DNA from 2 places in the Aminobacter sp. Y103A genome. Region 1 is predicted to be linked to the other one. Evidence: predicted binding sites of a transcription regulator. Region 1 holds the regulator's gene; the other holds the start of a gene.
What was found. Region 1 encodes PhoB, which activates phosphate uptake and scavenging genes when phosphate is short. Its sites were predicted from a motif close to TGTCATNNANCTGTCAT; they were not measured.

Region 1 (5,275 bases):
TCTGGCAGACGACGGTGACGCTGCCGATCAACTTCGACGAAAAGATCATCGACCCGTCCAACAAGCGGGCGACCGATCCGAATGTGCTGATCACGGCGAACTATCCCAAGCTCGCCGAACAGGCGCTGATCGAGAAGCTCGGCATCGACCCGAACAACAAGGCCGATGTGCGCAAGCTCAAGGGCTTCCTGTCCGACAGCTCGCGGGTCCAGCTCCGGGCGATCGTCGCCGCCGACCCGTCGGTCATCGGCACGACCCGCAACGTCGACATCCTCGCCGCCGCCAATCTCGACTCGGCCTTCAAGGGTCAGATCGACCTCGACGTGCCGGAAAGCCGCCGCAAGGTGTCGGACCAGCAGGTCGAGTGGATGAACAAGCTCAAGGCCGAAGGCGTGATGGCCGAGCACTTCAATACCGGTCTGTTCAGCTACGGCGCATCAAGCCGTCCTGAAACCTCGGGCGTCGGCGTAGCCCTCATCGGCTCGTTCTACATGATGGTGATCGTGCTCTTGCTGGCGCTGCCGATCGGCGTCGCCGCCTCGATCTATCTCGAGGAATTCGCCAAGAAGAGCCGCTTCACCGACCTGATCGAGGTCAACATCAACAACCTCGCCGCCGTGCCGTCGATCGTCTTCGGTCTGCTCGGCCTGGCCGTGTTCATCAATTTCCTCGGCCTGCCGCGTTCGGCATCCTTCGTCGGCGGGCTGGTGCTGACGCTGATGACGCTGCCGACCATCATCATCGCGACGCGCGCCGCCTTGGCTGCCGTGCCGCCGTCGATCCGTTCGGCAGCGCTTGGCCTCGGCGCCTCGAAGATGCAGATGGTGTTCCAGCACATCCTGCCACTGGCCGCCCCCGGCATCCTGACCGGCACCATCATCGGCCTGGCGCGTGCGCTCGGCGAGACAGCACCGCTTCTCTTGATCGGCATGGTCGCCTTCGTCGCCGACTATCCCAAGACGCCGTTCGATCCCGCAACCGCACTTCCGGTGCAGATCTACATGTGGGCGAACGAGGCCGAACGCGCCTTTGTCGAGCGCATGTCGGGCGCCATCATCATTCTTCTCATCTTCCTCATGGCCATGAACATCGTCGCCATCGTCCTGCGCCGCCGCTTCGAGCGCCGCTGGTAGGGCATGGACAAGGAGCATCCTGCTATGAACATCATGACCGAAAAATCCCTCGACGACGCGGTGAATGCTGAGATGAACGCCAGAACGAACGAAATCATCAAGATGCGCGGCGACAAGGTGACCGTGCACTATGGCGAGAAGCAAGCGCTGTTCGGCGTCGATCTCGACGTTCGCCAGAATCAGGTGACGGCGCTGATCGGCCCGTCGGGCTGCGGCAAGTCGACCTTCCTGCGCTGCCTCAATCGCATGAACGACACCATCGACGCAGCCCGCGTCGGCGGCAAGATCACACTCGACAGCGAAGACATCTACGATCCCAAGATCGACGTCGTCGAGCTGCGCGCCCGCGTCGGCATGGTGTTCCAGAAGCCGAACCCGTTCCCGAAGTCGATCTACGAGAACGTCGCCTACGGCCCGCGCATCCATGGTCTCGCCAAGAACAAGGCCGAGCTCGACGTGATCGTCGAGAAGAGCCTGCAGAAGGCCGCTCTGTGGAACGAAGCCAAGGACCGTCTCAACGAGCCGGGCACCGGCCTGTCGGGCGGCCAGCAGCAGCGCCTGTGCATCGCGCGCGCCATCGCCGTTTCGCCCGAGGTGATCCTGATGGACGAGCCGTGTTCGGCGCTCGACCCGATCGCCACCGCCAAGGTCGAGGAGCTGATCGACGAACTGCGCGAGAACTACACGATCGTCATCGTCACGCACTCGATGCAGCAGGCGGCGCGCGTGTCGCAGCGCACGGCGATGTTCCACCTCGGCTATCTCGTCGAGGAAGGCCCGACCGACAAGATGTTCACCAACCCCGACGACAAGCGGACGCAGGACTACATCACCGGCCGCTTCGGCTGAGTGGGTTTCGTCGCGGCACACGATACGAGGAAGAAATCATGGGCGAACATACAGTCCGGTCCTTCGACGAAGAACTTCAGCACGTCGACCAGCTCATCCGCGACATGGGCGATCTTTCCAGCGCAATGGTGGCCGGCGCCATCCGCGCGCTTCTCACGTCCGACCAGGCACTGGCGCAAAACGTCGTTGCCGACGATACGATCATGGACGCCAAGCAGCGCGATCTCGACAATTCGGCGATCACGCTGATCGCCAAGCGCCAGCCGATGGCGCAGGATTTGCGCGCCGTGGTCGGTGCCATCCGCATGGCGGGTGACCTCGAGCGCATCGGCGACCTCGCCAAGAACATTGCCAAGCGGGTCGGCGCTGTCGGCCAGTCGCCGACCCCGCGCAATCTCTCGCATTCGATCGATGCGATGGCGCAGCTGGTGCTCGGCCAGGTTCGCGGCGTCGTCGATCTCTATGTCGCGCGTCAGGCCGAGGGCCTGAAGGATCTGCGCGCCGACGACCAGAAGATCGACATCCAGTACACCGCCGTGTTCCGCGAACTCCTGACCTACATGATGGAAGATCCGCGCAACATCACGGCCTGCACGCATCTGCTGTTCTGCGCCAAGAACCTCGAGCGCATCGGCGACCATGTCACCAACATCGCCGAGAACGCCTATTTCGTCGTGACGGGTACGCAGCTGCCGCTGAACCGGCCCAAGGTCGACGAGACCACGACGACGGTTCCGGCCTGAGCATTTCCGCAACCGCATGCGTTTGGCGCGGGGGCGCTGCATAGGTTAAATCAGCGCATGGTCCAGAAGCGGCCATGCGCAAGGACAAGGTATAGCCAATGATCGCTCCCAAGGTCATGGTCGTCGAAGACGAAGAGCCGCTGGGCGTGCTGCTTCGCTACAATCTCGAATCCGAAGGCTATCAGGTCGAGGTCGTCACGCGTGGCGACGAGGCCGAGATCCGGCTCCAGGAAAACGTGCCCGACCTGCTGGTGCTCGACTGGATGGTGCCGGCGCTGTCGGGTATCGAACTGTGCCGCCGGCTCAGGATGCGTCCCGACACCGAACGCCTGCCGATCATCATGCTGACGGCGCGGGGCGAGGAAAGCGACAGGGTGCGCGGGCTTTCGACCGGGGCCGACGACTACCTGGTCAAGCCGTTCTCGACGCCGGAATTCATGGCGCGCGTCAAGGCGCTGCTGCGCCGGGCCAAACCCGAGGTGCTGTCCTCGGTGCTCAAGGTCGGCGACATCATGCTCGACCGCGAGTCGCACCGCGTCTACCGCAAGAAGAGCGAGATCAAGCTCGGGCCGACCGAATTCCGCTTGCTCGAATTCATGATGCGGCACCCGGGCCGCGTGTTCTCGCGCAGCCAGTTGCTCGACAATGTCTGGGGCGAGACGATCTATATCGACGAGCGCACCGTTGACGTGCATGTCGGGCGCCTGCGCAAGGCGGTCAACAACGGCCGCATGCCTGACGTGATCCGGACCATTCGCGGTGCCGGCTACGCCATCCGCGAGGACTGAGCCGCTTCGGGCTCTTTTCCGCTCAGCTAGGCGACGTCGGCACCGGCACGGCGTGGAGCCGTGCCTGCGGCAAAAATCTCCTGATCAACGGCAAGCAGCGCGCGCATCATCGCGCCCTCGCGTTTGAGCGGAACCTCGTTGGGTTCGGTGTCGAAGGAGATCGCCTTCGAGTGCAGCCCGCCCGCCGTCTTGGCGATGGCCGCGCGCACATGTGGCTCCATGATGTCGAAGGCGGTTGCGCCGACGCCGACGAAGGCGAGGGGGGCCGGGTCGAACAGCGCAAACATCGAGCCGAGTCCAAAGCCGATGGCTTCGCCGGCCTTGCGAAAGGCCTCGCGTTCGGGGCCATCATGGTCACGTGCCGCATCTGCCACGGCCCTGATGTCGTCGTCGGACAGGTCGGCCAGCGGCTCGGCATTCTCGTCGCCAACCCTTGCGTTGCGCCAGATGGCGTAGTTGCCGGCATAGGCCTCGATGCAGCCGCGGCGGCCGCAGCGGCAAAGCGCGCCGTCCGGGCGGTGGATCATGTGGCCGAACTCGGCACCCGACGACTGCGTGCCGGTGAACAGCTCGCCCTTGATGACTAGGCCCATGCCGATGCCGTGCGAGAGCAGGATGGCGATGAAGTCGTCGCGATAACGCACCGGATCTCGCCAGCGCAGGGCCTCGGCGATCATGTTGCAGTCGTTCTCAACCGAAACAGGTACGCCGAACTCCTGCTCCAGCCGGTCGGCGAAGGGGATGTCGTCGTAGCGGGTGATGGGAGACCACAACAGCTTGCGCGAGGCGGCGTCGGTGATGCCCTGGACGGCGATGGCGATGCGTAGGACGGCGCCGCCCGAAGCGCCGGCGCTGTCGATCAGGCGCCGGACCATTCCGACGCATTCGTCGACCAGCGCCTCGGCAGGCATCTGCTGCGTGACAAGCCGCCGGGTCTCTTCGGTCACGGTGTTGCCGGCATAGTCGATGATGGCGGCGGACAGGCTGTTGAGCGAGAGCACGACCGCAACGACAGACGCAGCGTCGGCATCGAGCATCAACCCGACCTGCGGCCGCCCCCGTTTCATGGAGACGGGTTCGCTGAACTTGGCCTCGGCAAGGATGCCTTCTGATATGAGATCGGAGGAAATCGTCGAGATCGTCGAATGGCTGAGGCCGGTGGTGGCAGCGATTTCGGTGCGCGATGGCTGGCTGGCTCGGCGAACCGCGGATATAACCATGGCGCGGTTGCGCCGTCTCAGATCGTCGTGACGTATGCCGACCGACATGTGCTCGTCTTCCTCCCGGCGAAGCGCTGCCCTTCTTAAGCGGCAGTCCCTTACGCGCCAAGTGATTGTGACAGAGCCAGCGCCAAATGTCTCTATTTATTTCGGGCTCCGAAAAAAATAAGGAGCGCTCGCGAAACCATGTTGACAGTGGCCGGGCATTGAGTCAGTATTTTTTCGAGGCTCGAAAAAAAGAGCTTCTCCAAGGGCTATCGCGAAGTAGGCGCGCCCATTGGGCGCAGGGAGGAAATAATGAAAAAGTTTACCACCGCCATCCTGGCGGGCGTTGCCATGACTCTGTCGCTTACGGCAGTGGCTTCGGCAAAGGACAAGGTCATCGGCGTCTCCTGGTCGAACTTCCAGGAAGAGCGCTGGAAGACCGACGAAGCCGCCATGAAGGCCGCCATCGAGGCCGCCGGCGACAAGTACATCTCGGCTGACGCGCAGTCGTCGCCGGCCAAGCAGCTGACCGACGTCGAAAGCCTGATCTCCCAGGG
Region 2 (5,275 bases), 510 kb from region 1:
CGGCCCGCTGCGCTGCCCGGCTCCGATCGACGGCGTCAAGTCGTGGAACGTCGCTGGCAAGCAGCTGACGCTGTTCGATGAAAGCGGCTCGCCGCTGGCCAGGCTCTATCAATCGGGCGAAGGCCGCTTCGACGGCCAGACCTCGAACGGCCTGCCGATTTCGCTGAACCGCTGACATCTCGGCAGCCAGAGTAAATCATGCACGTTCGTGACGGCCTGCAGACTCATGTGACCGTCAGGCAGCGTTATGACCACCTGGTCGAGAGCGGCAGCATCCGCAGCGACCAGGCCCAGCTTCCGATCGTGGCCGCACTGGACCGGCTGATCGACGAGATTTCCGAGAAGAGGCTGGCGCGCAAGTCGAGCGCGCTGGGTTGGCTGTTTGCCCGGCGCAAGCCGCAGCACGAACACGTCAAGGGCCTCTACGTCCATGGCGGCGTCGGCCGCGGCAAGACCATGCTGATGGACATGTTCTTCGAGCTGGTGCCGGTCAAGCACAAGCGTCGCGTCCATTTCAACGACTTCATGGCCGACGTGCACGACCGCATCCAGAGGCAGCGGGCGGCGCGCAAGAACGGCACCTCGCGCGATCACGACCCGATCCCCCCGGTGGCGGCGGCACTGGCCGAGGAGGCCTGGGTGCTGTGCTTCGACGAGTTCTCGGTCACCGACATCGCCGACGCGATGATCCTGTCGAGGCTGTTTTCGGCGCTGTTTGCCCAAGGCGTGGTGCTGGTCGCCACCTCCAACGTCGCGCCGCGCGATCTTTATCGCGACGGGCTCAATCGCCAACTGTTCCTGCCCTTCATCGGTATGCTCGAGCAGAACACCAACGTGCTCAACCTCGATGCCGACACCGATTACCGGCTGGAGAAGCTCGATCGCGTGCCTGTCTATATCAGCCCGCTCGGCGAGGCTGCCGACAAGGCGATGGACAAGGCCTGGGCCAGGATGACCCATGGTGCCGCAGCTGAGGCGGCCACCGTCGCGGTCAAGGGCCGCAAGGTCGCCGTGCCGGCGGCCGTTCCCGGCTGTGCGCGCTTCGGCTTCGCCGATCTCTGCGAAAAGCCGCTTGCGGCGCGCGACTATCTGGCGATCACCGCACACTACAAGACCATTTTCGTCGACCATGTGCCGGTTCTGGCAGAAGCCAATCGCAACGAGGCCAAGCGCTTCATCCTCTTGGTCGACACGCTCTATGACCAGCAGATCAGGCTGGTGATCAGTGCCGCCGCCACGCCCGACAAGCTTTATGTCGGAAAGCGGGGACACGAGGCCTTTGAGTTCGACCGGACGTCGTCGCGGCTTATCGAGATGCAAGGCGCCGAATGGCTCGACGGCTGGGCCGAACGGCACGCCGAGCCGGCAGCTTCACTGGCCGGGTAAGGCACCGTCCGCCGTCAAACGTGCTGGATTTTCATGAACTGCCCGCGCTGTACGTGGCCTGCCGTAGCGTGTCGTCGCGGCAAGCAGCACGCCGAGCATCAGCCCGTCCAGCATATGCCACATGAAATGCGTGCCGATCGGCATGGCGTCGCAGACCAGCGGGTCCATGACCCGGCAGGTGACGGCGCCGAGGAAGATGACGGCGGCGGCGATGTTGTACCAGCCGGCACGGCTGCCGCTGGCGATGACCACCCAACCGAAGAAGATCAGCGCCAGGAACGGCGGCAGGTAGCCGGTAGTGCCGTTTGAAGCTGTACGCAGCCAGTCCGGCACCATGTAGGTGACGAACCCGACAGCGACATAGAAAGCAAAGAAGATCACCAGCGCTTTGGGCCATCCCATGCCGGCGAAGCGGCGCAGGTTGAACAGCGAATAGACCAGCGTGAAACCGGCGATCGGGACGATGTCGCCCCATTTGGTCGCCTCGTTGGCAAACGTATGGAACAGCGTCGAGCCGATGCCGATCGCCACCACCCACCAGCCCAGCACCTCGGCGAAAGCGCCGGCATCGCGCCGCCGTGCCTCGTAGACGCCCCACAGGCCGGCGAGGAAAAAGGCGAGATTGCTGACGGCATTGAACGGCTCGGCCCACAGACCGATGTCAGTCCGTTCGCAATAGAGATCGAGATGTTGGCTGAACTGTTCCAGCATCACCTTGCCTCACCACAGCCCAATTCTACCGCCGCCAGCCAATTTTCATAACGGTAATTTGTCCCGACAGCCTGACGCAGCGGAAACTTCACTTGTTGGAAATTTCACCGCAACGTGACTTCCCGTTGAATGGCGCTTCTGCCACATATTTCAGCAACTACAAAAAAGGCCGGTTTCGCTGGCTGAGGATCTGGATCGGTCATGGAGTTTCGCAGATATTTTCGGCTGGCGGCCGTGGCGCTGGTCTTTGCCGGGTTTACCGGCGCAACGCATGCCGACTCGACAACCAAGGCACCCGTGCGCCCGCTCGGCGTCATCGAACTCTTCACCAGCCAGGGCTGCAACTCCTGCCCGCCGGCCGACGAACTGTTTGCCAAATTCGCCGCCCAGGACGACATGGTCGCGCTCGCCTATCACGTCACCTACTGGGATTACCTCGGCTGGCAGGACGAACTCGGCAGCAAGGACAACACCGAACGCCAATATGCCTATATGCGTGCCTTCGGCGCGCGCTCGGTCTACACACCCCAGGCCGTCATCAATGGCCGCACCCATGTAAATGGCGCCAAGAGCGACGATGTGAACGGCGCACTCGCCAACCTCGCCGAGACCGGCCAGGGCATGAATGTCGACCTGAAGGTGACCGACAATGGCGACACCTTCACCATCGAGGTCGGCGCCGCCACCGGCCCGGCCAGCCCGGCCCATGTGGTGATCGTGCATTATCAGCCGCCGCAGGTCGTCGACCTCCAGAAGGGCGAAAACAAGGGCCGCAGCGTCACCTACTGGAATGCCGTCACCGACCTGCACACCGCTGGCATGTGGCACGGCCAGACGCAACGGTTCGAGCTGCCGAAGAGCGAAGTGGAAAAGAAGGGCGGCTGCGCCGTGCTGTTGCAGGCTGTCGGCAAGGATGGCGTACCGGGCCCGATTCTCGGCGCGGCTGTCGTGCGCAAGCCGTCGAAGATGGCGCTGTAGACGCAAAAAAGCCGACGCAGGCTTGTGGCCAGACGTCGGCTTCAGATTTTGGGATCGTCGCCCTCGTCCTGAAAAGGAGCCGAGGTTGGTTCGATCCGACTCTAGCCCGTGGGCGGGGGGCTTGGGGTTTACGAGCCGGTGCCGGACCGAACCGTCTCAGGCAACACGGGTAAATTCGTCGGACAATGGGGCGTCAGCGCGGATAAAAAACGGCAGGAATGTGGCGAGTCATCACCAATTCCGACAGTCTGTTTCGCAAACGTTACCGCTGCGGCAAGCTACCTTACACTCTTCATACAGGTGTTACTTGTTGCATTTCGGGTGCGAATGCGCGATTCTTTAGCCGAGGTCATGTTCTGCAAGGGAACGATTGATGACTGATCGCGGCGCTGGGGCGGAGGATGGCGAGCCATCCGCGGTTTTGATCCCGCTCCATGAGGCCCGTCGGGAGCGACAAGAACTCCCGGTGGCATTCGAGAGACGGGAACTCGACCAGATTCTCAGGCTCTATGGGCGCATGGTTGCCGCCAATGAGTGGCGCGACTACGCCATTGACCATCTCAGCGACCGCGCCGTCTTTTCGGTATTTCGCCGCACCAGCGAAACGCCGCTATTCCAGATCGTCAAGGATCCCAGGCTCGCCCGCAAGCAGGGCGCCTTCTCGGTCATCGCCGCCGGCGGCCTGATCCTCAAGCGCGGCCACGAATTGGCCCGTGTGCTCGGCGTCTTCGACAAGCGCCTGAAGGTGGTGGAAGCCTAAAGTCGTCTCGACCGGTGCGCCAAGCGCGAGTTGCAGCGCATCGGGCCATGATGCCGCGATGCTTGCGCCAGAGACCGAATCCCGCTCCCCGGCCCTTTCCTCGATGCTATCAATACCGCGACTGAATGCGGAACAAGCCAATGGGCGCCAAGAAGACAGAACCGGCCGCCATTCTCATCCGGCCGGCAACCACTGGCGATTCGCCGTTGCTGATGAAGGCGATCATCGGCCTTGCCGCGCATGTCGGTGAGGCTGACGGCATCGCCTGCACGGAAGACGACATCCGGCGTTTCGGCTTTGGCGAAAAGCCGGCCTTTGAAGCGGTCATCGCCGAGATCGACGGCGCTTTCGCTGGCATGTGCCTGTTCTTTCCGATCTTCTCGACCTGGTATGGTCGTCCGGGCGTCTTCGTGCAGGACCTGTTCGTCGACCAGCAATTCCGCAGCTTCGGCATCGGCGAGCGGCTATTGCGCCATGTCGCCCGGCTTTGCCGGGACAGAGGCGGCGTCTACATCAGGCTCGCGGTCGATGAGGACAATGCGCGGGCGCATCCCTTCTACACCAGGCTCGGCTTGGCCTGGACGAAGGACCAGAGGTCCTACATTGCCGGCGGACCGACATTCCAGGCGCTGAGCCAAACGACAGGGGAGCCGGAATGAAAACCTTCTATGCCGAGGAGCAGAAGCGGCACGACCCCAAGGCGTTCCTGTCGATGGGAATGCAAAAGCCCAATCCGGAACAGCCCGAACGCGTCGAGCGCCTGCTGGCGGGCTCCCGGGCGGCCGGCTCGACGATCCATCGCCCGGCCAGCTACGGCCTCACCCCGATCGCTGCGGTCCACACGCCCGAATACATCGAGTTCCTCACCCACATCTTCGAGCGCTGGCAGCGCATGGAGGGCGCTTCCGCCGAGGTCATTCCCAACGTCCATCCTTTTGCCCGCAATGGCAGCTACCCAGCGGGTGCGGCCGGCCAGGCCGGTTACCACATGGCCGACACCGCCTGCCCGATCTCGGCAGAGACCTTCGACAGCGCCTGCTGGAGCGCATGGAGTGCCGTCGCCGCCACAGAGGCGGTGATGTCGGGTGAACCGGCGGCCTACGCGCTGTGCCGCCCGCCCGGCCATCATGCCTTTGCCGACGTCGCCGGCGGCTTCTGCTTCTTCAACAATTCGGCCATTGCCGCGCAGCGGCTGCGGGCGACCGCCTCGCGAGTCGCCATCCTCGATGTCGACCTTCATCACGGCAACGGCACGCAAGGCATCTTTTACGCGAGACCGGACGTGCTGACAGTGTCGCTGCACGCCGATCCGAGCCGCTTCTACCCGTTCTTCTGGGGCCATGCCGACGAGCGCGGCGAGGCTACCGGTCTCGGCTACAACCTCAACCTGCCCTTGGCGCGCAAGTCGGGCGATACCGAGTTCCTGGAGGCGCTCGGCCA

Region 2: a site for PhoB is predicted at 3,366-3,382, ahead of Amn_RS26810 (DUF2794 domain-containing protein). Genes of this name have one in related genera too.

The regions. Positions count from the first base shown of each region.
Region 1 covers NZ_AP017986.1:4,943,287-4,948,561, reverse strand. Annotated here, with positions in the region: gene pstA (phosphate ABC transporter permease PstA) at 1-1,133, shown strand, start outside; gene pstB (phosphate ABC transporter ATP-binding protein PstB) at 1,158-1,982, shown strand; gene phoU (phosphate signaling complex protein PhoU) at 2,021-2,725, shown strand; gene phoB (phosphate regulon transcriptional regulator PhoB) at 2,824-3,513, shown strand; gene Amn_RS24215 (ROK family protein) at 3,540-4,781, opposite strand; gene xylF (D-xylose ABC transporter substrate-binding protein) at 5,031-5,275, shown strand, end outside.
Region 2 covers NZ_AP017986.1:5,450,507-5,455,781, forward strand. Annotated here, with positions in the region: gene Amn_RS26790 (protease inhibitor Inh/omp19 family protein) at 1-175, shown strand, start outside; gene zapE (cell division protein ZapE) at 199-1,386, shown strand; gene Amn_RS26800 (ceramidase domain-containing protein) at 1,372-2,097, opposite strand; gene Amn_RS26805 (DUF1223 domain-containing protein) at 2,299-3,075, shown strand; gene Amn_RS26810 (DUF2794 domain-containing protein) at 3,449-3,835, shown strand; gene Amn_RS26815 (GNAT family N-acetyltransferase) at 3,976-4,494, shown strand; gene Amn_RS26820 (histone deacetylase family protein) at 4,491-5,275, shown strand, end outside.